4 regions of the Streptomyces sp. NPDC015532 genome follow, and region 2 is predicted to be linked to each of the others. Evidence: riboswitches for the same ligand, from Rfam matches in the RefSeq annotation. Region 2 holds a riboswitch; each other region holds the start of a gene.
What was found. Region 2 has a riboswitch for thiamine pyrophosphate ahead of thiO (glycine oxidase ThiO). Riboswitches for the same ligand answer to the same signal wherever they lie in the genome.

Region 1 (5,144 bases), on a different contig from region 2:
CGACGGAGTTCCGAACGCCCTGGCACTCGCCGAGATCATGACCATGCCCGAGGGGATGCGGTTGCCCATTCTCGGGGCACGCATCCGCGGTGAGGTCATCGAGCACGCTGAGCACAATCACCAGGTGAGGCTTCGGCTGGACGGGTCTGGGACGGCGCTTGGGTGATCACGCCCCTGTGCCGGGTCATTGAGCCCGGCTCGCGCGCGCTCCCGTTTCGGCCGGCGCACGTCGTGCTGCGCCATGGTGAACCTGCCGATGACGTGGTGACTGAGCGCATCGATCTTTGAGGACATGTGGCGCGGACAGCGATCGCCGGGCCGCCTGTGGGCGTGGAAAGTTGACCGGCGGTGTGACAGTAGACACCGGAGGGTGACGGGTCCCTCGTTCATCTGACCTGGGCGGCCCCAAACGATCTGCGACACTGGTACAGCCATGCCTAAGCCCGGAGAACTCACCTTTGTCGCGCCGCGCGGAGCTCAGAAGCCGCCGCGGCACCTTGCCGATCTCACGCCCGCCGAGCGCAAAGAGGCGGTTGCCGCGATCGGTGAGAAGCCGTTTCGTGCCAAGCAGCTCTCGCAGCATTACTTCGCCCGGTACGCGCACGACCCCGCCGAGTGGACGGACATCCCGGCCGCCTCGCGCGGCAAGCTCCAGGAAGCGCTGCTTCCCGAGCTGATGACCGTCGTGCGGCACCTGTCGACCGACCAGGACACCACCCGCAAGACGCTGTGGCGGCTCTTCGACGGCACGCTCGTCGAATCCGTGCTGATGCGCTACCCGGACCGGGTGACCATGTGCATCAGCTCGCAGGCGGGCTGCGGGATGAACTGCCCGTTCTGCGCCACCGGGCAGGCCGGTCTCGACCGGAACCTGTCCACCGGCGAGATCGTGCATCAGATCGTCGACGGTATGCGGGCGCTGCGTGACGGCGAGATCCCCGGTGGCCCGGCGCGGCTGAGCAACATCGTCTTCATGGGGATGGGCGAGCCGCTCGCCAACTACAAGCGGGTGGTCGGAGCGATCCGGGCCCTGACCGACCCCGAACCGGACGGCCTCGGGCTCTCGCAGCGCGGGATCACGGTGTCGACGGTCGGGCTCGTCCCCGCCATCAACCGGTTCGCGGACGAGGGCTTCAAGTGCCGCCTCGCGATCTCCCTGCACGCCCCGGACGACGAGCTGCGCGACACCCTCGTCCCCGTGAACACGCGGTGGCAGGTGCGCGAGGTGCTGGACGCCGGCTGGGGATATGCGGACCGGTCCGGACGGCGCCTGTCCATCGAGTACGCGCTGATCCGCGACATCAACGACCAGGCGTGGCGTGGGGACCGGCTCGGGCGCATGCTCAAGGGCAAGCCCGTGCATGTCAATCTCATCCCGCTGAATCCGACCCCGGGCTCGAAGTGGACCGCGTCGCGGCCCGAGGACGAGAAGGCGTTCGTCGAGGCGATCGCGGCCCATGGCGTCACGGTCACCGTCCGGGACACCCGGGGGCAGGAGATCGACGGAGCGTGTGGTCAGCTCGCGGCGACCGAGCGGTAGTCTGAACCGAGTCGGCCCGTGCGGTCGTCCGGCATCGTGATGGTCGGACAATCCCATCGTCCGGCATCTTCACCGTCCGACATCTTCATATTCCGACAGGGGAGCGCCACAGCGCTGAGAGTGCGGGACAGACCGCAGACCCTCTGAACCTTGCCCAGGTCATTCTGGGTAGGAAGTTCGGTCGTTACTCAAGCTGTTGCGCCCTGCCCGGGAACCGTCAGAGGTCCCGGGCAGGGCCGCGTCTCTTCCTGGTCACCCAGGAGGAATCAGTGATCACCACCATCAGTGGCGGCAGGCGGCTCGCGGCCACGGCCCTCGGGCTCGGTCTCGTCGCGCTGCCCGTGCTGTCCGCGTGCGGTTCGTCCGACGCGTCCGGCTCGGGCGACGCGAAGACGGTCACGCTCGTCAGCCACGACTCGTGGCTCGTGTCGAAGAGCGTGCTGGCGGACTTCGAGAAGCAGTCCGGCTACAAGGTCCGCGTCCTCAAGGACGGCGACGCCGGGCAGGCCGTGAACAAGGCCGTCCTGACCAAGGACAACCCCCAGGGCGACGTCTTCTTCGGCGTCGACAACACCCTGCTCTCCCGCGCGCTCGACAACGGGCTGTTCCAGCCGTACGAGGCCAAGGGCGCGGACCAGGTCCTCCCGGAGTACCGGACCGACCAGGGCAAGCACCGGGTCACGCCCGTCGACACGGGCGACATCTGCGTCAACTACGACAAGGCCTGGTTCAGCGAGCACAAGCTGGCGCCGCCGCGGTCCTTCGACGACCTGGTCAAGCCCGCGTACAAGAACCTCCTCGTCACCGAGAACGCCGCCACCTCCTCGCCCGGCCTCGGCTTCCTGCTCGGGTCCGCCGCGCAGTACGGCGACAAGGGCTGGGAGGGCTACTGGACGAAGCTCAAGGCCAACGGCGTGAAGGTCGTGGACGGCTGGGAGCAGGCGTACAACGAGGAGTTCTCGGGGTCCGCCGGCGGCAAGAAGGCCAAGGCCGACCGCCCGCTCGTCGTCTCGTACGCCTCCTCGCCGCCCGCCGAGGTCATCTACGCCGACCCGAAGCCCGCCACGGCCCCGACCGGGGTCGCGGACGGCACCTGCTTCCGGCAGGTGGAGTACGCGGGTCTGCTCAGCCACGCCAAGAACGCCAAGGGCGGCAAGGCGTTCCTGGACTTCCTGCTCACCAAGGAGTTCCAGGAGGACATGCCGCTCAACATGTTCGTCTACCCGGTCCGTGAGGGCGCGCGCGTGCCCGCGGAGTTCACCCGGTTCGGTCCGCAGGCCAAGGATCCCGAGACCCTGGCGCCCGCGAAGATCGCCGCCGACCGCGACCAGTGGGTCAAGTCGTGGACCTCACTCGTACTGAAGTAGCCGGCGAGGTCGGCGGGACCGATCCGGGCGGCGGGACCGACCCGGTCGGCGGGACCGGCCGGGTCGGCAAGACCGGCCGGGGCGGCGACGCCGGTCCCGCGGCCGCGCTCGGCGCGCGTCGGCGGGCCGCGGTGCGGTTCGGGCTGATGGTCCTGCCCGTCGCGTTCTTCGCGGTGTTCTTCGCCTGGCCGGTCGCCGCGATCGTCTCGCGCGGGCTCCACGGGGACGGCGGCTGGGAGCTCGGCCGGATCTGGGACGTGGCGACCCGGTCCGACATCCGGCACGTGCTGTGGTTCACCACCTGGCAGGCGCTCGCCTCGACGGCGCTCACGCTGCTGGTCGCGCTCCCCGGCGCGTATGTCTTCGCGCGCTTCGATTTCCGGGGCAAGCAGATCCTCCGGGCCGTGGTGACGGTGCCCTTCGTGCTGCCGACCGTGGTCGTCGGCACGGCGTTCCTCGCGCTGGTCGGGCGGGGAGGGCTGCTCGACGAGCTGTGGGGCGTACGCCTGGACACCACCGTGTGGGCGATCCTGCTCGCGCATGTCTTCTTCAACTACGCCGTCGTCGTACGGACCGTCGGCGGGCTCTGGTCGCAGCTCGACCCGCGCCAGGAGGAGGCCGCGCGCGTGCTCGGGGCCTCGCGTCTCGCGGCCTGGCGCAGGGTGACACTGCCCGCGCTCGGGCCCGCCGTGGCCGCCGCCGCCCTCATGGTCTTCCTCTTCACCTTCACCTCGTTCGGCGTGGTGCAGATCCTCGGCGGCCCCACCTTCTCCACCCTCGAGGTCGAGATCTACCGGCAGACCTCCGAGATCTTCGACCTCACGACGGCGGCGGTGCTGACGATCGTCCAGTTCGTGGCCGTCGGCGGGATCCTCGCCGTGCACGCGGCGACCGTACGCCGGCGGGAGACCGCCCTGCGGCTGGTGGCGCCGGACACCACCGCGCGCCGGCCGCGCGGCGCCGGACAGTGGGCGCTCCTCGCGGGCGTGCTGGTGAGCATCGCGGTCCTGCTCGTGCTGCCGCTCGCCGTCCTCGTCCAGCGCTCCCTCGGCGCACCGGGACTCGGCTACTACCGGGCCCTGGCCGACGACGACGGAGGTGTCTTCCTCGTCGCCCCGATCGAGGCGGTCGGCAACTCGCTGGAGTACGCGCTCGCCGCCACCGCCATCGCGGTGCTGATCGGCGGTCTGGCCGCCGCCGCTCTCACCCGGCGCGCGGGCCGGCTGATGCGGGGCTTCGACGCCCTGCTGATGCTGCCGCTCGGCGTCTCCGCGGTGACCGTGGGCTTCGGGTTCCTCATCGCCCTGGACGAGCCGCCGCTCGATTTGCGCGCGAGCTGGATCCTCGTACCGCTGGCCCAGGCGCTGGTGGGCGTCCCCTTCGTCGTACGGACGATGCTGCCCGTGCTGCGCGCGGTGGACGGGCGGCTGCGGGAGGCCGCGGCCGTCCTCGGGGCGTCGCCGTGGCGGGTGTGGCGCGAGGTCGATCTGCCGATGGTGCGCCGGGCCCTGCTGATCGCGGCCGGCTTCGCCTTCGCCGTCTCCCTCGGCGAGTTCGGGGCGACCGTCTTCATCGCACGGCCCGACAACCCGACGCTGCCGGTCGCCGTCGCCCGGTTGCTCGGCCGTGCCGGAGATCTCAACTACGGCCAGGCGATGGCCCTTTCGACCATCCTGATGGTGGTGTGCGCGGTGGCGCTGCTGCTGTTGGAGCGGGTACGGACCGACCGGACCGGGGAGTTCTAGATGCTGCTGAGCCTCCAAGGCGCGACCGTACGCTTCGGCGGGCGGCCCGTGCTCGACACGGTCGACCTCGATGTCGCCGAGCACGAGATCGTGTGCGTGCTCGGGCCGAGCGGCAGCGGAAAGTCCACCCTGCTGCGGACGGTCGCCGGACTGCAGCCGCTGGACGCGGGCCGTGTGGTGCTGGACGGACAGGACCAGGGAGGCGTCCCCGCGCACAAGCGGGGCGTCGGCCTGATGTTCCAGGACCATCAGCTCTTCCCGCAGCGGGACGTGGGCGGCAACGTGGCCTTCGGGCTGCGGATGCGCGGCACGTCGAGGAGCGGACAGGCCGCCCGGGTGGGGGAGTTGCTGGAGCTCGTCGGTCTGCCCGGAGCCCGGGACCGCGCCGTCGCCTCGCTCTCCGGCGGCGAGCAGCAGCGGGTGGCGCTGGCCCGCGCCCTGGCACCCCGTCCCCGGCTGCTGATGCTCGACGAGCCGCTCGGCCAGCTGGAC
Region 2 (5,144 bases):
TCCTCCCCCGCCTCCATGCCCTTGTCGCGCAGCTGCACGATGTCGACGCCGCCCGCCAGGACCGCGTCGAGGAACTCGGCGAGGTCGCCCTGACGCCTGCGGGCGTCGGTGCACAGGTAGACGCGGGCGTCGGCGAGGCGGCTCCGCACGGTCGGGCCGGCGTTCTCGGGCATGTGTGGTTCCCCCCGTTTGTTCGGTGCGCGGGGAGCGCGGCGGCCGGGATGCTCCCGGCGTCGCGCTCCCCGTGCCGGACGGTCGCGTTCAGGTCAGACGGCGAGCGCCTGGGCGCGGCGCTTCACCTCCGTGCCGCGATTCTCGCTCAGAGCCTGCGCGGGGGTGCCGGGCAGGCTCGGGTCGGGGGTGAAGAGCCATTCGAGGGCCTCTTCGTCGGAGAAGCCGTCGTCCCTCAGGAGCGTCAGGGTGCCGGCCAGGCCCTTGACGACCTTCTGTTCGTCCACGTCGATGAAATCGGCGGGGACGTGCAGCGCACGGTTCTCACCACGGCGTACGGCGATCAGCTGGCCGTCCTTGACCAGCTGCCGGACGCGCGTCACCTCGACGCCGAACTGTTCGGCGATGTCGGGGAGGGTGAGCCAGGCGGGGACGAGAGCATCGATCTTTGCGTCAATCTCGGTCACGGGACAAGCGTGCCATCCCGCACCGACAGTCGGAAGCCGAGGGCGTCCGACCTGGGGTGACGGATCAGGTCGCGGCGGCCTTCAGCGGCCTCGACGCGTCCGCGAGCAGCTCCGGATCCATGGTGGCGCCCGCCTCGATCAGCTTGCGGCCCTGGGCGAGGTCCCTCGGGCGGCCCACCGCCAGGAGGGCGACGAGCCGTGTCTCGCGCAGCCAGCACACCGACCAGGAGGCGCCCGAGGGGGCGCCGCGCCAGACCAGGGTGTCGGCGGACGTGTGGTGGCCGGCGTACTGCACGAAACGGCCGAACTGCTCGGACCAGAAGTACGGCACGGGGTCGTAGGCGGCGGGCGTCTCGCCGACGATGTTCAGGGCGACCGTGCGCGGGCCCTGGAGGGCGTTGTCCCAGTGGTGGACGAGGAGGCGTTCCTCGTAGCGTCCGGACGGGAAGGAGGCGCAGTCGCCGACCGCGTAGACGTCCGGCAGGGAGGTGCGCAGGTGGTCGTCGGCGACGATCTCGCGGTGGGCGCCGAGTTCGATGCCGGAGCCGGCGATCCAGGCCGTGGCGGGCCGTGCGCCGATCCCGACCACGACGGCGTCCGCGGGCACCCGGGAGCCGTCGTCCAGGACGACCGCGCCGGGCTCGACGCGCTCCACGCGCGCGCGGGTCCGCAGCGAGGCCCCGCTGTCCGCGTACCAGGCGGCCATCGGCGCGGCCACCTCGGCCGGCAGCGCCTCGGCGAGCGGCCGGTCGGCGGCCTCGACGACCGTGACCGCGCAGCCGGCCTCACGCGCGGCCGTGGCGAACTCGGCGCCGATCCAGCCCGCTCCGACCACCACGATGTCGTGCTGCCGGGCGAGAACCGGGCGCAGCCGGTCGGCGTCGTCCAGGGTGCGCAGCAGATGCACGCCGGGCACGCCTTCGGCGCCGGGGAGCCGGATCGGTTCGGCGCCGGTGGCGACGACCAGGACGTCGTACGGGACGGGCCCCGCGTCCGTGTCCAGTTCGTGGTCGCCGGGGCGCACGCCGAGCGCCTCGCTGCCCAGTCTGAGGTCGATGTCCAGGGCCTCGAAGTCGACGTCGAAGGCGGAGCCCTCGGCCTTGCCGAGCAGGACGGCCTTGGACAGCGGCGGCCGGTCGTACGGCTGATGCGGCTCCGCGCCGATCAGCGTGACGGTGCCGGTGAAGCCCTGTTCGCGCAGGGCGACCGCGGTCTGCACCCCGGCCATGCCCGCGCCCGCCACGACGACCCGTCGTGCCGCGGGCCTCTGCGACGGTGCCTGTGCCTGCGTCTGATCGCTCACCTGATCACCATAGACACCTGACCATTCGTCAGTCAGTGGACGGGCTCGGTGACCTGGTCCACACGACAGGTCCCGCGCGGTTCCTCCACCACGCTCGTCCCGGTGCCCGGCCGGGACTCCCACGTCCAGGTCTCCTCCAGCCGCAGGCGCCCGTCGGGCAGTTCCACGACGAGGGACACGCAGTGGCCGGACGCGGTGGTCCCGTCGCGTCCGAGCTGTACGTACCGGAAGTCGAGGCGGTCGCCCTCGCGGGTGCCGACGAGGTGTCCGCGGACGACGTCGCCGCCCGTGTAGTCGGCCCACACCACGCCGTCCTCCTCGTGGTAGGTGAACCGGGTGCGGGTACCCACCTGGCCCGGCGCCTGGTCGGCGACGGGGGCGAGCAAGAGGCCGTCGAGCGGTCGCGCCATGGGCGGAGGCTCCCTTACTGAGACGGTCGGGGGCGGGCTAGGGTGGCCAACGTAAAGCACTCGCGGGAGCCCGGACGCACCGGGCTGAGAGGGAGGCTGGACGGCCTCCGACCGTACGAACCTGATCCGGGTCATGCCGGCGAAGGGAGGGGCTGGACGCCCATGCCGTCTGCACGTTCGTCGGACGTCCTCGTCGTCGGGGGCGGAATCATCGGTCTGGTGACGGCCTGGCGGGCCGCGCGGCGCGGGTTCACGACCGCCCTCGTGGACCCCGAGCCGGGCGGCGGGGCCGCGCAGGTCGCGGCCGGGATGCTGGCCGCCGTGACCGAGCTGCACTTCGGCGAGGAGACCCTGCTGGGCCTCAACCTCGCCTCGGCGCGCCGCTATCCGGACTTCGCCGCCGAGCTCACCGAGGCCACCGGCCAGGACCTCGGCTACCGGCGGAGCGGCACGCTGGCCGTCGCGCTGGACGCCGACGACCGTGCCCATCTGCGCGAACTGCACGCGCTGCAGGTCCGGTCGGGGCTGGAGTCGGAGTGGCTGAGCGGCCGTGAGTGCCGCAGGCTGGAGCCCATGCTCGCGCCCGGCGTGCGCGGGGGTCTGCGGGTGGACGGCGACCACCAGATCGACCCGCGGCGCCTCGCGGCAGCCCTGGTCACGGCGTGCGAGCGGGCCGGGGTGGTCATGCACCGGACCTGGGCGGAGCGTCTGAGCGTCGTACGGGAGCGGGCCGCCGGGGTCCTCACCGCGGACGGCACCGGACTCGGCGCGGGTCAGGTGGTGCTCGCCGGGGGCAGCCTCAGCGGGCGCCTGGCGGGCGTCCCCGACGACGTCGTACCGCCGGTGCGCCCGGTCAAGGGGCAGGTGCTGCGGCTGACCGTGCCGGGGCGGTACGCGCCCTTCCTCCATCGCACCGTGCGGGCCGTGGTGCGCGGCAGCCACGTCTACCTGGTGCCGCGCGAGAACGGCGAGCTCGTGGTGGGCGCGACCAGCGAGGAGCTGGGCTGGGACACCACGGTGACGGCGGGCGGCGTGTACGAACTGCTGCGCGACGCCCACGAGCTGGTCCCCGGGATCACCGAGCTGCCGCTCACCGAGACCCGCGCGGGGCTGCGCCCCTGCTCGCCCGACAACGCGCCGCTGCTCGGTCCGAGCGCGCTGGACGGGCTGCTGCTGGCCACCGGACACCACCGCAACGGTGTGCTCCTGACGCCGGTGACCGGTGACGTGCTGGCCCACGCCCTTGCCACCGGTGAACTCCCCGCCGAAGCCCGCCCGTTCACCCCCCTGCGCTTCGGCGCCACGGCCCGCACGGAGCTGCACGTATGAACATCGTCGTCAACGGGGAGCGGCGGCGGATCGCCGAGGGAACCGCTCTCGACACGCTCGTCGCGACCCTCACGCCGTCGTCGTCCGGGGTGGCCGCGGCCCTCAACGAAACCGTCGTCCCGCGCGCGCAGTGGCCGTCCACCTCGCTCGCCGAGGGCGACCGCGTCGAAGTCCTCACCGCCGTCCAAGGAGGCTGACCCATGGCAGACGACCCCTTCGTCCTCGGCGGTACGACCTACGCGTCCCGGCTGATCATGGGGACGGGCGGCGCGCCCAGCCTCGACGTGCTGGAGCGTTCCCTGGTGGCGTCCGGCACGGAGCTGACGACGGTCGCGATGCGGCGCGTGGACGCCTCGGTGCACGGCTCGGTCCTGTCGGTGCTCGGCCGGCTGAACATCCGTGTCCTGCCGAACACGGCGGGCTGCTACACCGCGGGCGAGGCCGTGCTGACCGCCCGTCTGGCGCGCGAGGCGCTGGGGACCGATCTGGTCAAGCTGGAGGTCATCGCCGACGAGCGGACTCTGCTGCCCGATCCGATCGAGCTGCTCGACGCGGCGGAGACGCTGGTCGACGACGGCTTCACCGTGCTGCCTTACACGAACGACGACCCGGTGCTGGCGCGGAAGCTGGAGGACGTCGGCTGTGCGGCGATCATGCCGCTCGGCTCGCCCATCGGGTCCGGGCTCGGGATCCGCAACCCGCACAACTTCGAGCTGATCGTCGAGCACGCGCGCGTGCCGGTGATCCTGGACGCGGGAGCGGGCACGGCGTCGGACGCCGCGCTCGCGATGGAGCTGGGGTGCGCGGGGGTGATGCTGGCCTCGGCGGTGACCCGGGCCCAGGAGCCGGTCCTGATGGCGGAGGCCATGCGGCACGCGGTGGAGGCGGGGCGTCTGGCGCGGCGGGCCGGGCGCATCCCCCGGCGGCACTTCGCCACGGCGTCCTCTCCGGTGGAGGGCAGGGCGGCACTGGACCCCGAGCGCCCGGCGTTCTGACCGAGGCCCCCGCGCCGCCGGATGCGCTCGTCGGATGCGCGGCGGCTCGCGCGCCGGTTCCTGCCTCGGTCTCGGTGTCGGATTCGGCGTCGGATTCCTCGGCGGTTTTTGGCCGGTCCGGCGTGCGGGTTGTCGCGTTGTGGCCTTGCGGTGACAGACAGGGCCTGATCGGACATCTGCCCTACGAACAGATATTCGGGCGGGCGGTGTGCGTCACAGCTCGGCTGCAGTCGAGCCCCTGTATCGGCCGAACGGGACCTCGTGACAGTGGCGGCTCGTAGACTCACCTGCGTGGATACGACCCTTCAGGACCCGCTTGTCGGACACGTGCTCGACGGCCGCTATCGCGTCGACGCACGGATCGCGGTCGGCGGGATGGCCACGGTCTACAGGGCCTTGGACACCCGTCTGGACCGCGTGCTCGCGCTCAAGGTGATGCACCCGACGCTGGCCGCGGACGTCTCGTTCG
Region 3 (5,144 bases), on a different contig from region 2:
GATCGACGTAGTCCTCCAGGAACACGGTGACGAACTGGTCGGGGTGCCGCTTGAGGAAGTCGACCATGCGCTGGAGGTCGACCCAGAGCGCGACCGGCCTGCTGACGAGGGTGCAGCTGTTGTGACACAGGATCGCACCGTCGGGGGTCTGGTGCAGGTCGAGCATGAACCCTCGCACGCCGTCGGCGAGTTGCTGATCGATACCGCGTTTCTGATTGGGTACGAAGTTGACGAAGGGCGGGGCGAATCCGCCGTCCACGCCGTTGGCGTAGGCGTTGTGGGCGGTGAGGAACGTGACCTGGTCCAGGGTTCGTTGATCCTGGGGCGGCATCGGCCGGGTCACGGGCTGGGCCGGGGTGAGGTACCAGGAGGCGAGAGCGCCGGCCGAGCCGATGGCCAGCTGGGCCGGGTAGTTGGAGCCCGAGGACCTGTCGGTGACCGTCAAGTACCGTTCCGAACCCGGGGCTTTGAGCGTGTACCGGTCGGTGCCGCCCGGCGTCACCTCCCAGGCGGCGTCGGCGCTCGTACAGGCCACGGTCCGGGCCTGGTCGCCCGAGCGGCCCAGGCAACTGCCCGCGCTGTCCGTGCTTTCGAGCACGGAGGAGGAACCGCTCTGGCGCAGCGTCCACTGCTGGCGGTCCTCGTTTCCCCTGGGGTTGTGCTGGACGACCGCGCCCGCGCTGTCGGCGGCGTTCAGTCCCGTGACGGCGCTCTGGACGAAATAGGTTCCCGCAACGGGGACTTGGGCGGCACCGGCTGGCGCGGGGACGGCGAAAACGGAGCCCAGTACGGCGGTGGCGGCGAGCAGGGAGCGTCGGCTCGGTCTCATGGCACGTGATCCCTTCCTGTGGGGAGCATGAGCATGCCATGCAGAGACCCGGCGTCGGGGGACAGCGGTCGGATCGCGTCACGGGACGTGGCCCCACCCCGGTCCTGGCCCTCACCTCGGCCCCCGGTCCGTCCCCGCCCTGGGCCCGGCCTCGCCCCCGGTCCGCCCCGGCCCGGCCCCGCGCGGCCCGCCCCGGACACGGTGTCGCCCGGGCGGCGACGCATGCCCCCGAGAGCCCCCTCGCATCACCTCCGACGCGGCTCGGACGGACCGCCGTTCACCCTCCGCGCGAGGTCAGGTGCCCTTACCGCGTGCCGGGATGCTCGATCCGCGTGACGAACGCGGTGATGTCGGCGACCACGCGTTCGGGCTGCTCCCAGTGGAGGCAGTGGCCGGTCTCGGGGTAGGCGAGGAACTCCGCGCCGTGCACCGCGTCCAGGATGGTCTGCTGGTCCTCCCGGGGCAGGAACTCGTCCTGTTCACCCCAGATGACGAGTGTGGGCACCAGGATGCCCGCGAGCGTCGCGCGGAGATCGGCGTCGAGGAGTCCGCGGGCCGTGTCCTTCCAGACGTACGCGGGAAGCTTCAGATTCTCCTCCACCATGGTCTCCACGAACCCCCGGGCGATCGGGCGGGTCACCGTGCCGGCCAGGAAGTCCTCGACGAACGCGCGGGGCACGGGATCGGTCAGCTCCTCCACGGCGCCGGCCAGCCTGGTCACCGCCGGTTTGTCCGTGAGGGTGCCGGGGACACCGAGCAGCACCAGGCCCGCGATGCGGTCGGGGTGGCTGCCTGCGACGATCCGGGCCGGTACGCCGCCGCTGGACGCCCCGACCAGGACGGCCCGGGGGATGTCGACCGCGTTCAGGAAGTCCACGAGGTCGGCGGCGAAGTCGTCCGGGCCGTAGCCCTCCGGGGGCCGGCCGGCGTCGCCGTGCCCGCGCTGCGTGGGCGCGTATCCGTGCAGGGACGCCGGAAGGCGCCGCAGGAGGGGTTCGAAGGACCACCAGGAGTCGGCCAGACCGTGCACGAAGACGACCGGCGTACCACTGGGATAGCCGGCCTCGGCGTACGGCAGGACGAGACCTTCCCCCACCTGCGCGGACTTCAGGGAGATCACGGTCACGGCACCCTGCCTCCTTCCGCCCGGCCGCCGGGTCCGGGACCCGGGAGCGAAGAGCGAGCGGCGATCACTTCCGACAGTACCGAGGGGCGGCACACGCCGCGCTGCGAACCGGCCCGGTCGCGCCGTTCGAATGAACCGGAGCGCGCGCGGGCGCGCTCCGGCCCGGGTGTGTGACCCCATGAGGCGACGCCTTCGAAGAGGCGCCGGGGTCACGGGCCCCGGACGGCTCCCGGACGGTCCGGTCCGTGTCCCGGTGGTGGCGCCGCCCTCCGCGCACGGGAGCCGAGCACGGGTTCCGCCCGGGGACCCACTGCCGCTCGGTCGCGAGGAGCGGTTAGTGTGTCCGTCGTACCGGACACGGGGTGCCCCGTCCGAGGGCTGAGATCACACCCGTCGAACCTGAACCAGTTCATACTGGCGGAGGGATGTCTTCCATGCCATGGGCGCATGTTCCCGGCGGGCTGCCCGCCGACACCCGGCCTGCCGTCTTCGACGGACGGATGCCCGCCGCACCCGGTGACCTTCGGGTGGAGGGGCACGGCATCGAGCCGGTCCCCGAGAGCAACCGGTACGGCGGGGCCGGGCGCCTGTTCACCGTCTGGTTCGCCCCGAACCTGACGATGACGGGCGTGTTCACCGGCACCATCGGGATCGCGCTGGGCCTGGACTTCGGCACCGCGCTCGCCGCGGTCGTCCTCGGAACCGTGTTCGGCGCCCTGCCCACCGCCTACCTCAGCACCTGGGGCGGACTCACCGGCACCGGCCAACTCCCGCTCGCACAGCTCGCGTTCGGCCGGGCGGTGGTGCTGCCCGGGATGCTCCAGTGGCTGTCCTCGGTCGCCTGGGACGCGTTGATCGGCCTCTTCGGCGGGGATGCGCTGGCGCGGCTGTGCGGCTGGCCGTTCTGGCTCGGCGTGCTGGTCATGATGGCCGCTCAGGGGGCCCTGGGTGTCCTCGGCTACGAAGCCGTCCACCGCCTGCAGATCGTCATGACGTTCGTGCTCGCCGTGGCCTTCGCGGCGATCGCCTGGCGGATGCTCGACGGGGTCCACCCCGCGACGACCGGGTCCGCGACGGGCGCCGACCGCGCCGGCGCGTTCGTGCTCACCAGCACCATCGCGCTGAGCCTCTCGCTGTCCTGGGCGCCGTACGCCGGTGACTTCAGCCGCTATCTGCCGCGTTCGACGTCCCGGCCGCGGATGTTCTGGTGCACCTTGCTCGGGCTCGTCGCGTCCTTCGTCGGTGTGCAGGTCCTCGGGCTGTGGGGCGCGTCGGTGCTGACCGACCAGACAGCGGCGGGCGTGGACGCGTTGCTGGGCGGTGGCGCCGCAGGAGCGTTCGGGCTGCTGGCCGTGGCACTCGCCGCGGTGTGCAGCAACGCGATGAACGACTACAGCGGTTCGTTGGCCCTCCAGACCCTGGGTGTGCGGATTCCGCGCCCGTTGGCGGCCGCCCTGGCCGCGGCGCTCGGCTTCCCGCTGGTGCTGTGGATGCACGCCGCCGACACGACGGCCCGCTTCCAGAACGTGCTGTTGTTCGTGGGCTATTGGATTCCCGGGTTCGTCGCCATCGTCGTCGTCGACTGGATCGCCCGGGGGCGGGAGCGCGGGGACGCCCCGGTCGACGTCGCCGCCGAGATGTCCCGTCCGCGCTCCGCATGGCCGTCGCTGGTGGCCTTCGTGGCGGCATTCGGCGCGGCCGTGCCGTTCATGGACACGGGCCTGTACGTCGGTCCGGTGGCCGACGCGCTGCACGGCGCCGACCTCTCCTACTACGTCGCGTTCCTCGTCGCCCTCGCCCTCTACGCCCCGCTGCGGCTGCGCCGCCGCGTCTGAGGGCCGCCCGTCGCTCCGCCGGTCCAGGGCTTCGGGCCCGTGGCCGTATCCGAGAGGAACACCTCATGCCCACCCCGCCGCGCGTCCTGACGATCGCCGGCTCCGATTCCGGCGGAGGCGCGGGAATCCAGGCCGACTTGAAGACCATGCTCGCGCTGGGCGCCCACGGGATGAGCGTGCTCACCGCCGTGACCGCGCAGAACTCCGTGGGTGTGCAGGGGGCTTGGGAGCTGTCCGAGGAGGCGGTACGGGCCCAGTACCGCAGTGTCGTCGACGACATCGGCGTCCAGGCCGTGAAGACGGGGATGCTCTCGTCGCCCGGACTGGTCGCCACCGTCGCCGAGTTGCTGTCGGACGTGGGCGCCCCGGTCGTCGTGGACCCGGTGAGCGTCTCCAAGCACGGGGACCGGCTGCTGGCCGACGACGCGCTGGACGCCGTACGGACCCGGTTGCTGCCGCGGGCGACCGTGGCCACCCCGAATCTCGACGAGGTCGCTCAGCTCACCGGGCTGAAGGTGGACGACGAGACGGACATGCGCCGGGCCGCCGGGCTGCTGCTCGCCTTCGGTCCCCGGTGGGTGCTGGTGAAAGGGGGTCATCTGCCGGGCCAGGCCGTCGATCTGCTCACCGACGGAACGGCCGAGCACTGGCTGCGGGCGCCCCGCCACGACAACCGGCACACGCACGGCACGGGGTGCACGCTCGCCTCGGCCATCGCGGTGGGCCTGGCCGAGGGACTCTCGGTACCGGAGGCCGTACGACGGGCCAAGGCGTACGTGACCGCCGCGATCGAGGCCGGTTTCGCGCTCGGTGCCGGTATCGGACCGGTGGACCACGGGTGGCGACAGCGCCGGAACGGCTGACCCGGCCCGACGTCAGCCCGTCGTTCGGCACGACCCCTCCTGTCCGGGCCGCCGCCAGCGATCCCGGCGCGACCGCCCTCTTCCCGGCCGCCGGCCGTCGTTCGGGGACGACCGCGCCTCCTTCCGGCACCGGCCGTCCGGGCAGCCGGACGCCGGCCGAACCAACGGCTCCGCACGGCGGTGCGATGCTCCCGCGCGGCCATGTCCGTCCGGCGCCCGAAGGTCCGTCCCGCGGTCCGGAACACCTCCTGGCGCGAAAGGTGAACACCTCGGCCCCTCCCGGCGTACTGATCGGCACAGCGACAGTCGTCTGCCCGCCCGTCAGGTACGCGGACAGGCAGATCCGGATCCAAGGAGCAGACCATGAAGGCGACCGCGCAGATCGGCGTCACAGGGCTCGCGGTGATGGGCCGCAACCTGGCCCGCAACTTCGCCCGGAACGGCTACACCGTCGCCGTCCACAACCGCACCCCCGCGCGCACCAAGGCACT
Region 4 (5,144 bases), on a different contig from region 2:
CGCTCGGCGAGGTGCTGATCCGGCTTCAGGTCGGCGGCGATCACGCGCTGTTCCGGTCCGGGGCCGCGCCGCTCGTCGCGTTTCTCGACCGGACGGACAGGCTCGTGCCGCTCGGGCAGGAACGCTCCCTCGAAGGTTTCGACACCTCGCTCGACGCGGTGCTCGACCGCATCCTCACGGAGGAGCAGAGCGCGGGCTGAAGCGTCGGCGGCCCGCGAAGCGGCGTAACGCTTCCTCACAAGGGGCGCCGGTGCAGGATGGTTTCCGCGTCGCTGCGTGAGGGCTCAGTGCTTGCGGCGGCGTCCCTTACCGCTCCGTGCCGGCGTCCTGTCGGCCGCGGGCTGCGCGGGGACGGGCGCGCCGCCTTCGCGGTCCGCGGCGACCACCAGCGCGGCCAGCGCGGTCGTCACGGGGACCGCCGCGACGAGACCGATCGATCCGACCAGCGTGCGCACGATCTCCTCGGCGACCAGTTCGCTGTTGGCGACGGTGCCCACGCTGCTCTGGGCGATCGAGAAGAGCAGCAGGAGCGGCAGCGCGGCGCCCGCGTAGGCCAGGACGAGCGTGTTGACGACCGACGCGATGTGGTCGCGGCCGATACGGATACCCGCGCGGTACAGGCCGCGCCAGCCCATCGTCGGGTTCGCCTCGTGCAGTTCCCAGACCGCGGACGTCTGCGTCACCGTCACATCGTCCAGAACGCCGAGCGAACCGATGATGACGCCGGCCAGCAGCAGGCCGCTCATGTCGATGGACGGGTACAGACCGTGGATCAGGCCGGTGCTGTCGTCGGTGTTGCCGGTCAGCACGGCCCAGTCGATGAAGACCGAGCCGAGGAGCCCGATCAGCACCAGTGAGAGCAGGGTGCCGACCACTGCCACGGACGTCCGGGCCGACAGACCGTGACACATATAGAGCGCGATGAGCATGATCGCACTGGACCCGACGACGGCCACGAGCAGCGGGTTCGAGCCCTCCAGGATCGCGGGCAGGATGAAGAAGTTCAGGATCACGAAGCTGATGGCCAGGGCGACCAGCGCCATGATGCCGCGCATCCGGCCGATCACCACGACGACCACCGCGAAGATCACGGCGAGCAGCGTCAGGGGCAGCTTCCGGTTCGCGTCCGTGACCGAGTACTGGAGGTCCTTGGGGGCGGAGGGTTCGTACGCGACGACGACCTTCTCGCTCTGGTGCAACTGCCGTGATTGATCGGGCTGAACGACCTCGGTGAACGTGCGGCCCTGGTCCTTGCCGGTGTCGATGCGGACAGTCGCCTTCTTGCACTCTCCCCCCTTCCCGGACTGAGCGGAGGAATCCCCGGCGGCGGAGCCGCCCGTCGCGGCCCCCGAGGAGGCGTTCACGGACTTGCAGTCCACCTGGTCGATCTTCGTGACGGTCGCCTGCTGGGTCTGCCGGTCGAACCCGACACCGGTGCGCTCGTGGGCCGGCGCGCCGCCGGGCCACAGCACCACGAGACCCACGACGACCGCGGCCGCGAAGGGGATCAGTACCGCGGCGATGACCTTGCGCAGCTGCTTGGAGACCGGCGCCGCGGGGCCGTGGCTGTGGGAATGTCCGTGCCCGGCGCTCACCGGCTCGTCGTGCCCGCGGCGGGGACCCGGCCCGTGCCCGTCGCCCGAACCCTGATGATCACCGTCCGGTCCGTGGCCGTGCCCGTGCTCTTGCTCGTGTCCATGACCGATGCCGGAGCCGTGCCCAGGGCCGCCGTCGGAGCCGGGACGGCGCGGTGGCTCGGGCGGAGGGAACGGATGCTGCCGGGTCGTCGTCACCGCCCGATCATCGCAAGAACGTCAAGGGCCCTCTGTTCACCGCGCCAGACATGACGCTAGCGTGGGGGCACCTTTGCACACGCGGGAGCTCGGAGCACCGGGCTGAGAGGGCGCTGACCTCCGTCTTCGCGATGTTTCACATGAAACATCGGCGATCGGAAGCCGCTGCGTCGACCGCTGAACCTGTTACCGGGTAATGCCGGCGTAGGGAGTAGGTCTCATGACCGACAAGGATGTACGCACGCCTGCCTCCAGCCGGACGGACGGGGTTTCCCCGCCGTCCTCGAACGGCCAGGACGGGCAGTCGATCGGCTGGCACAAGGCATACGTCGGGGGTACTCGCCCCGATCTGCGGGTGCCGGTTCGCCAGGTGCACCTCACCAACGGGCAGGCGGTGACGTTGTACGACACCTCCGGCCCGTACACCGATCCGTCCATCGACACCGATGTCCGCAGGGGGCTGGCACCGCTGCGTGAGAGCTGGATCATCGCCCGCGGTGACACCGAGGAGTACGCGGGCCGTCCCGTCCGTCCCGAGGACGACGGGATCAAGCACACGTCCCCGCGCGGAGGGCTGCGCAATCTCGACGCGGTCTTCCCGGGCCGGCCGCGCCAGCCGCGCCGGGGGCGGGCCGGGCAGGCGGTGACCCAGCTCGCCTACGCGCGGCGCGGTGAGATCACGCCCGAGATGGAGTTCGTGGCGGTCCGTGAGAACGTCGCCCCCGAGGTCGTGCGGGAGGAGATCGCCGCGGGCCGAGCCGTGCTGCCCGTGAACATCAACCATCCGGAGATCGAGCCGATGATCATCGGCAAGCGGTTCCTGGTGAAGGTCAACGCCAACATCGGCAATTCCGCTGTGACTTCCTCCATCGAGGAGGAGGTCGAGAAGATGACCTGGGCGACCCGCTGGGGCGCCGACACGGTCATGGACCTGTCCACCGGCCGCAACATCCACACCACGCGTGAATGGGTGCTGCGCAACTCCCCCGTCCCCATCGGCACCGTGCCGCTCTATCAGGCGCTGGAGAAGGTCGACGGCCGGGCCGAGGAGCTGACCTGGGAGATCTACAAGGACACCGTCGTCGAGCAGGCCGAGCAGGGCGTGGACTACATGACGGTTCACGCGGGCGTGCGCCTGGCGTACGTGCCGCTCACCGCGAACCGCAAGACCGGCATCGTCTCGCGCGGTGGCTCGATCATGGCCGCCTGGTGCCTCGCGCACCACAAGGAGTCGTTCCTGTACGAGAACTTCGAGGAACTCTGCGAGATCCTCGCCGCGTACGACGTCACCTACTCGCTCGGCGACGGGCTGCGGCCGGGTTCCATCGCGGACGCCAACGACGCGGCGCAATTCGCCGAGTTGAGGACGCTCGGGGAACTCAACAGGGTCGCGAAGCGTTTTCAGGTACAGACGATGATCGAAGGCCCGGGACATGTCCCGATGCACAAGATCAAGGAGAACATCGACCTTCAGCAGGAGATCTGTGATGAAGCTCCGTTCTATACCCTCGGTCCGCTGACGACGGACGTCGCGCCGGCGTACGACCACATCACTTCCGGCATCGGTGCCGCGATGATCGCCTGGTGGGGCACGGCCATGCTCTGCTACGTCACGCCCAAGGAGCACTTGGGCCTGCCCGATCGTGACGACGTCAAGACCGGCGTCATCACCTACAAGATCGCCGCCCACGCAGCCGACCTCGCCAAGGGGCACCCAGGTGCGCAGGAATGGGATGACGCGCTCTCCGACGCCCGCTTCGAGTTCCGGTGGGAGGACCAGTTCAACCTGGCTCTCGACCCGGACACGGCGCGGGAGTTCCACGACCAGACGCTGCCGGCCGAGCCCGCCAAGACAGCCCACTTCTGTTCCATGTGCGGGCCGAAGTTCTGCTCGATGAAGATCAGCCAGAGCATCAACGAGCGGTTCGGCGGTGACGTGGCCGACGGCGCCTCCGCCGAGGAGATCTCCGAGGGCATGCTTCAGAAGTCCCGGGAGTTCGCCGAGGCGGGCAACCGCGTGTACCTGCCGCTGGCCGACTGAGCTGTTCCAAGGGGGCGGCGGTCCGGGGCACACACCCGGACCGCCGCCCTCGGCAGGGTCACGGGGTGACGTCCTGCGGGTACCAGCGCAGTTCGACGGTGTTGCCGTCCGGGTCCTGGACGTAGACCGAGGTGGCGTTTCCCCGCGCGCCGAAGCGTTCCACGGGCCCCTCGAGCACGGTGAAGGATCCCGACGCGATGACCTGGTCCCAGTCCAGAGGTTCCACGGTGAGACAGATGTGGTCGACGTTGGACCCGCCAGGGGTATGGGTGATCAGGTCGATGATGGTTTCCGCCGTGATCCTCACGGACGGGAACGGGGCCTGGCCGGACCGCCATTCGGCGACGCGTACGGGTTCGAGGCCCAGAAGTCCGGTGTAGAAGTCCAGGGACCGTTCGACGTCCTCGACATTGAGGACCAGGTGGTCGAAGGCCTTCACGCGCAGCGCGGTCATGTCGTCTCCAGGGCGATGGCGTGGCGAAGCCACGGAGGTGGTGGGCGTACGGGTGGACGGAACCGGGCGCGGAGCCGCTGTGCGCCCGGCCGGCCGGGGAGCCAGTGGGCTCTCCCGCGGCCGGGTGGACGACTTCTACGATCCGCCGTGGGACGGCCGCCATCAAGGCATGATCGCTGTACGACCGTTGAGTCAGATTTAACGCCGGGGGTTTCATGCTGGAGCGAATGGAGACCGAGATCTTTCTGACGCTGGCCGAGGAACTGCACTTCGGCCGGACCGCCGCGCGGCTGCTGGTCACGACCGGGCGTGTCAGCCAGGTGATCAAGGCGCTGGAGCGCAGAGTCGGAGCCCTGCTGTTCGAACGCACCAGCCGTTCCGTCCGGCTCACCCCGATCGGCAGACAGCTGGCGGACGATCTGGCGCCCCTGGTCGCCGGGATGGAGGCGGCGCTGCGCAGGGCGGCCGACGCCGGCCGGGGCGTCACCGGAGAGCTGCGGGTCGCCTTCCTCGGTGAGTGGACGGCGCCCACGCTCCTCAAGGCGGTCGGCCTGTTCGGTGAGCGTCACCCGGACTGCCGTGTCGACGTGCGGGAGGTCCAGCTCTCCAACTCCCGGGCGAGTCTGCTGGACGGTTCGGTCGACGTGCTGCTGGCCTCGTTCCCCTTCGACGGAATGGCCCGCGGACCGGCTCTGCTGCGGGAGAGACGAGTCCTGGCCGTCCCGGCAGGTCATCCGCTGGCCGGTGAGGAGCGGCTGTCCCTGGAGGTGCTGGCGGAACATCCCGTGGTGCAGTACCCCCAGGTGACCTCGGCGACGTTCAAACAGGACCGCACACCGGACCGCACCCCCTCGGG

Region 1: linked by a shared signal. The riboswitch ahead of ACF07B_RS23080 (thiamine ABC transporter substrate binding subunit) and the one ahead of thiO (glycine oxidase ThiO) in region 2 are both predicted to bind thiamine pyrophosphate.
Region 3: linked by a shared signal. The riboswitch ahead of ACF07B_RS29325 (purine-cytosine permease family protein) and the one ahead of thiO (glycine oxidase ThiO) in region 2 are both predicted to bind thiamine pyrophosphate.
Region 4: linked by a shared signal. The riboswitch ahead of thiC (phosphomethylpyrimidine synthase ThiC) and the one ahead of thiO (glycine oxidase ThiO) in region 2 are both predicted to bind thiamine pyrophosphate.

Annotation. Positions count from the first base shown of each region.
Region 1 is NZ_JBIBSY010000007.1:249,398-254,541, forward strand. Features, by position in the region: gene ACF07B_RS23070 (hypothetical protein) at 1-166, shown strand, start outside; gene rlmN (23S rRNA (adenine(2503)-C(2))-methyltransferase RlmN) at 434-1,540, shown strand; TPP riboswitch at 1,628-1,733, shown strand; gene ACF07B_RS23080 (thiamine ABC transporter substrate binding subunit) at 1,810-2,907, shown strand; gene ACF07B_RS23085 (ABC transporter permease) at 3,054-4,652, shown strand; gene ACF07B_RS23090 (ABC transporter ATP-binding protein) at 4,653-5,144, shown strand, end outside.
Region 2 is NZ_JBIBSY010000001.1:1,078,394-1,083,537, reverse strand. Features, by position in the region: gene thiE (thiamine phosphate synthase) at 1-173, opposite strand, end outside; gene ACF07B_RS04585 (Rv2175c family DNA-binding protein) at 267-638, opposite strand; gene ACF07B_RS04580 (NAD(P)/FAD-dependent oxidoreductase) at 703-1,941, opposite strand; gene ACF07B_RS04575 (hypothetical protein) at 1,974-2,351, opposite strand; TPP riboswitch at 2,404-2,516, shown strand; gene thiO (glycine oxidase ThiO) at 2,514-3,680, shown strand; gene thiS (sulfur carrier protein ThiS) at 3,677-3,877, shown strand; gene ACF07B_RS04560 (thiazole synthase) at 3,881-4,675, shown strand; gene pknB (Stk1 family PASTA domain-containing Ser/Thr kinase) at 4,967-5,144, shown strand, end outside.
Region 3 is NZ_JBIBSY010000011.1:236,402-241,545, reverse strand. Features, by position in the region: gene ACF07B_RS29335 (phospholipase) at 1-829, opposite strand, end outside; gene ACF07B_RS29330 (alpha/beta fold hydrolase) at 1,134-1,955, opposite strand; TPP riboswitch at 2,304-2,398, shown strand; gene ACF07B_RS29325 (purine-cytosine permease family protein) at 2,390-3,790, shown strand; gene thiD (bifunctional hydroxymethylpyrimidine kinase/phosphomethylpyrimidine kinase) at 3,856-4,653, shown strand; gene gndA (NADP-dependent phosphogluconate dehydrogenase) at 5,017-5,144, shown strand, end outside.
Region 4 is NZ_JBIBSY010000005.1:186,812-191,955, reverse strand. Features, by position in the region: gene ACF07B_RS18360 (SsgA family sporulation/cell division regulator) at 1-200, shown strand, start outside; gene ACF07B_RS18355 (YibE/F family protein) at 285-1,793, opposite strand; TPP riboswitch at 1,865-2,021, shown strand; gene thiC (phosphomethylpyrimidine synthase ThiC) at 2,014-3,834, shown strand; gene ACF07B_RS18345 (VOC family protein) at 3,893-4,288, opposite strand; gene ACF07B_RS18340 (LysR family transcriptional regulator) at 4,516-5,144, shown strand, end outside.